DNA from 2 places in the Streptomyces sp. NPDC002889 genome. Region 1 is predicted to be linked to the other one. Evidence: riboswitches for the same ligand, from Rfam matches in the RefSeq annotation. Region 1 holds a riboswitch; the other holds the start of a gene.

Region 1 (2,198 bases):
AACCCCGCCTCGCCCCGCTCGAACTGCGTCAGCGCCGGCCGCACCAAGTGTCCGCGTGACAGTCGCAGTTGGGCCGTGCGGTAGATCGCCGCCGCCATTCTGCCCAGCGCCTGTCCGTCCTGGTGACGGTGCTTGCGCGAGCCGACGTCCACCTGTGCGAGCGCATCCAGGCCCACCGTGTGCAGCGCGTCCACCAGCAGCCCCAGCTCCACCCCGTAACCGACCGGGAACGGCAGTCGCTCCAGCAGCGAGCGCCGCGCCGCGTACTCGCCGCCCAGCGGCTGGACGAACCCGGCCAGCTGCGGCCAGTGCAGGTTCAGCAGCGGCCGCGCGACCAGCTCCGTCACCCGCCCGCCCTGACCGGGCTCCGCGCCGAGCGGCCGGTCGTACATCGCCTTGACGAACTGCACCTCGGGGTCGGTCAGCAGCGGCCCCACGGTCCCGGAGACGAAGTCGGCCGAGAAGTCCCGCAGATCCGCGTCGACGAAGCAGACGATGTCTCCGCTGGTCACCATCAGTGACCGCCACAGAACCTCGCCCTTGCCCGGCACGGCCGGTATCCGCGGCAGGATCGCGTCCCGGTGGACCACCCGCGCGCCGGCCGCCGCGGCCACCTCGGCCGTACGGTCGCTCGAGCCCGAGTCGATGACCACCAGTTCGTCGACGAGCGGCACCGTCTCCATCAGCTCGCGCCGGATCACCGTGACGATGTCACCGACCGTCGCCTCCTCGTCCAGCGCTGGGAGCACCACACTCACCGACGTTCCGCGCCCGGCCTTGGCCGCCACCAGTTGGTTCAGCGTGCGATCGGCCGCCGCCCAGGAACGCCTGCTCAGCCAGCGCTCCACCTCATCGAGCACGTGCGCGTCTCCTTGACTTCCGGTCGGGTGATCCATCTCGCTGTTCGGACGACTATCTCAACCCTCCATGCCTTCGGTTACAGTCTTGAACAACGCAGATGACCGTCGCATGCCGGGGTCGTCTCGCCGACAATCGAATACCGCTCATCCAGAGGGGCAGAGGGAACGGCCCGTTGAAGCCCCGGCAACCCTCCCGCCGACCGCGAGGTCACGGTGGGGAAGGTGCCAATTCCGTCTCGTGGCGAGATGCGTCACGAGGAAGATGAGGAGAAAGGGCCTCGCCACCATGGCTGCGCAGACTGTCGCAAGCACCACCACCCCCGTGAACCTCGGACCCGCCGCCGCACTCTCGTGCCGCGAATGCGGAGAGCGTTTCGAGCTCGGCCCCATCTTCGCCTGCGCCTCCTGTTTCGGGCCGCTCGAAGTCGCCTACGACCTGCCGAGCGGCGACCCCGAGGCCCTGCGCAAGCAGATCGAGGCGGGCCCGGACAACATCTGGCGCTACGCGCCGCTGCTGCCCGTCCCCGTCGACGTGGCCGACAAGCCGAACATCAACCCCGGCTTCACCAAGCTCGTCAAGGCCGACAACCTCGCCCGTGAACTGGGCGTCACCGGCGGCCTGTACGTCAAGGACGACTCCGGCAACCCGACGCACTCCTTCAAGGACCGCGTCGTCGCGATCGCCGTCGAGGCCGCCCGTGCCTTCGGCTTCACCACCCTGTCCTGCTCCTCCACCGGCAACCTCGCCGGCGCCGTCGGCGCGGCCGCCGCCCGGGCCGGCTTCCGCTCCTGCGTGTTCATCCCGCACGACCTGGAGCAGGGCAAGGTCGTCATGGCCGCGGTGTACGGCGGCGAACTGGTCGGCATCGAGGGCAACTACGACGACGTCAACCGCTTCTGCTCCGAGCTCATCGGCGACCCGCTCGGCGAGGGCTGGGGCTTCGTCAACGTCAACCTGCGCCCGTACTACGGCGAGGGCTCCAAGACGCTCGCGTACGAGATCTGCGAGCAGCTCGGCTGGCGGCTGCCCGACCAGATCGTGATCCCGATCGCCTCCGGGTCGCAGCTCACCAAGATCGACAAGGGTCTGCAGGAGCTCATCAAGCTCGGTCTCGTCGAGGACAGGCCCTACAAGATCTTCGGCGCCCAGGCCGAGGGCTGCTCGCCCGTGTCCACCGCGTTCAAGGCCGGCCACGACGTCGTACGCCCGCAGAAGCCGAACACCATCGCGAAGTCGCTGGCCATCGGCAATCCGGCGGACGGCCCGTACGTCCTGGACATCGCCCGCCGCACCGGGGGCGCGGTCGAGGACGTCGACGACGAGCAGATCGTCGACGC
Region 2 (2,198 bases), on a different contig from region 1:
CGAGCGGGGCTCGTCCGCGCTGGTCTTCCGCGGTGACGACGGACTGGACGAGCTGACCACGACCGCCACCTCCCGGGTGTGGGTGGTACGGGACGGGGCCGTGCGTGAGGAACGGTTCGACCCGAGGGACGTGGGCGTCGCTCTGGTGCCGGTGGAGGCGCTGCGCGGCGCGGACGCGTCGTTCAACGCGGACGTCGCGCGCCGTCTGCTGGGCGGCGAGACCGGACCCGTACGGGACGCGGTGCTGCTGAACGCGGCGGCGGCGCTCGTGGCCCTGGAGCCGGGTGAGGGCACGCTGGCGGAGCAGATCGGGGCCGGGATGGCCAAGGCGGCGCAGTCCATCGATTCGGGTGCGGCGAAGGCGGCGCTGGACCGCTGGGTCGCGGTGAGCAACGCGTAGCGCCGCTGCCCGCAGCGGTGTTCGCCGTCCCCTGCCCGTCCCGGATCCCGGACACGGGTTGCGGGACGGCGATCGCGTGGCATAACTTTTCCGGCAGGTCATGAGTGACAGCGACGAGGCCCCGGCCCGCTGTCCGGCAACCCTCCGTCCGTGGCGGGGTGCCCCGGGTGAAGACCAGGCCGCAGGCAGCGAGGTCTGTGGCAAGCGCGGACCCCTTGCAGCCCCTGGGGTCCTGGTCCTCAAGGGAGCAGTCTCGTGAGCAAGCGAATGCGATAGGGCGTCGAGCCCCTTCTTCAGTACACCCTCCGCGCGGTGACCACCGTGCGTCGAGGCAGTCCCCGTACTCGGGTTCTTGAAGCCAATTCGCCTTTCCTGCCGGGAGATACCGTCATGTCCGCATGCCTGAACACCGCCGTCGCCGTCGTCTCCTCCGCCACCCCCGCCGCCGACACGGCCGCCGATCCCTGCTGCGCGGCCCCGCTGCCGGTCCTCGGCCGGGACGTCACCGTGCCCCTGGTCACCGGCGGCGAAGTCACCTACGCCGCCCTCGACTACGCGGCGAGCGCACCGGCGCTGCAGCGTGTGTGGGACGACGTGGCCGCCTACGCCCCCTACTACGGCAGTGTGCACCGCGGCGCCGGCTACCTCTCGCAGCTGTCCACCGACCTGTTCGAGAACAGCCGGGTGACGGTCCACGAGTTCCTCGACTGCCGCGACGACGACCAGGTCGTGTTCACCCGCTCCACCACCGACTCGCTGAACCTGCTCGCCGGCGCGCTTCCCGCCGACTGCCGTGTCTTCGTCTTCGAGACCGAGCACCACGCCTCGCTGCTGCCGTGGCGCGAGGCCCAGGTGACGTACCTGGACGCACCGCGTACGCCGGACGAGGCCGTCGCCACGCTGGAGCGTGCGCTCGCCACCTCATCCGCTCAGGACGCGTACGGTCCCGCCCTGGTCTGTGTGACCGGGGCGTCCAATGTGACCGGTGAACTGTGGCCGGTGAAGGAGCTGGCCGCCGCGGCCCACGCGCACGGCGCCCGGATCGTGCTGGACGCCGCCCAGCTGGCGCCCCACCACCCCGTCTCCGTACGGGAGTTGGACGTCGACTGGGTCGCCTTCTCCGGGCACAAGCTGTACGCGCCCTTCGGCTCAGGCGTGCTCGCGGGCCGCGCGGACTGGCTTCGGGAGGCGGAGCCGTACCTCGCGGGCGGCGGCGCGTCCCGCACCGTGGCACGGCGTACGGACGGCGGCGTGGACGTCGAGTGGCACACCACCGCAGCGCGCCACGAGGCCGGTTCGCCGAATGTCATCGGTGTCTACTCCATCGCCTCCGCGTGCAAGGCGCTGACCGAGGCCGGGTTCGAGGCGCTGGTCGCCCGTGAGCAGCACCTGATCGCGAAGGTACGCGAGGGCCTGGCGGATGTGCCCGAGGTCAGGGTGCTGTCGCTGTTCGGCGACAAGGCCCCGAGGGTCGGCGTCATCTCCTTCGTGGTGGAGGGCTGGAACAGCTCGCACTTCGCCGCGGCGCTGTCCGCGGAGTACGGCATCGGGGTACGGGACGGCCTGTTCTGCGCCCACCCGCTGGTGCGCACCCTGCTGGGCGGCGAGACGCAGGAGCCGGGCGAGTGCGGTGCCCCCGAGGCGGCGCCGGGCACGACGTCGTTGAACGCGATCCGCGTCAGTTTCGGCGCGGGCACGCCCGACGAGCACGTGGAGCGCTTCGTACGGGCGGTGGGGGAGCTGGTGCGCGAGGGCGCGAAGTGGAACTACCGCACGGAGGACGGCCGCTGCGTCCCGG

What was found. A riboswitch is a leader RNA that binds a small molecule or an ion and turns the genes downstream of it on or off. The one in region 1 is predicted to bind S-adenosylmethionine.
Region 2: linked by a shared signal. The riboswitch ahead of ACFYWI_RS06720 (aminotransferase class V-fold PLP-dependent enzyme) and the one ahead of thrC (threonine synthase) in region 1 are both predicted to bind S-adenosylmethionine.

The regions. Positions count from the first base shown of each region.
Region 1 covers NZ_JBIAPT010000004.1:259,278-261,475, reverse strand. Annotated here, with positions in the region: gene ACFYWI_RS08065 (glucosyl-3-phosphoglycerate synthase) at 1-860, opposite strand, end outside; SAM riboswitch class I at 1,002-1,129, shown strand; gene thrC (threonine synthase) at 1,147-2,198, shown strand, end outside.
Region 2 covers NZ_JBIAPT010000003.1:380,482-382,679, reverse strand. Annotated here, with positions in the region: gene trpD (anthranilate phosphoribosyltransferase) at 1-400, shown strand, start outside; SAM riboswitch class IV at 497-613, shown strand; gene ACFYWI_RS06720 (aminotransferase class V-fold PLP-dependent enzyme) at 791-2,198, shown strand, end outside.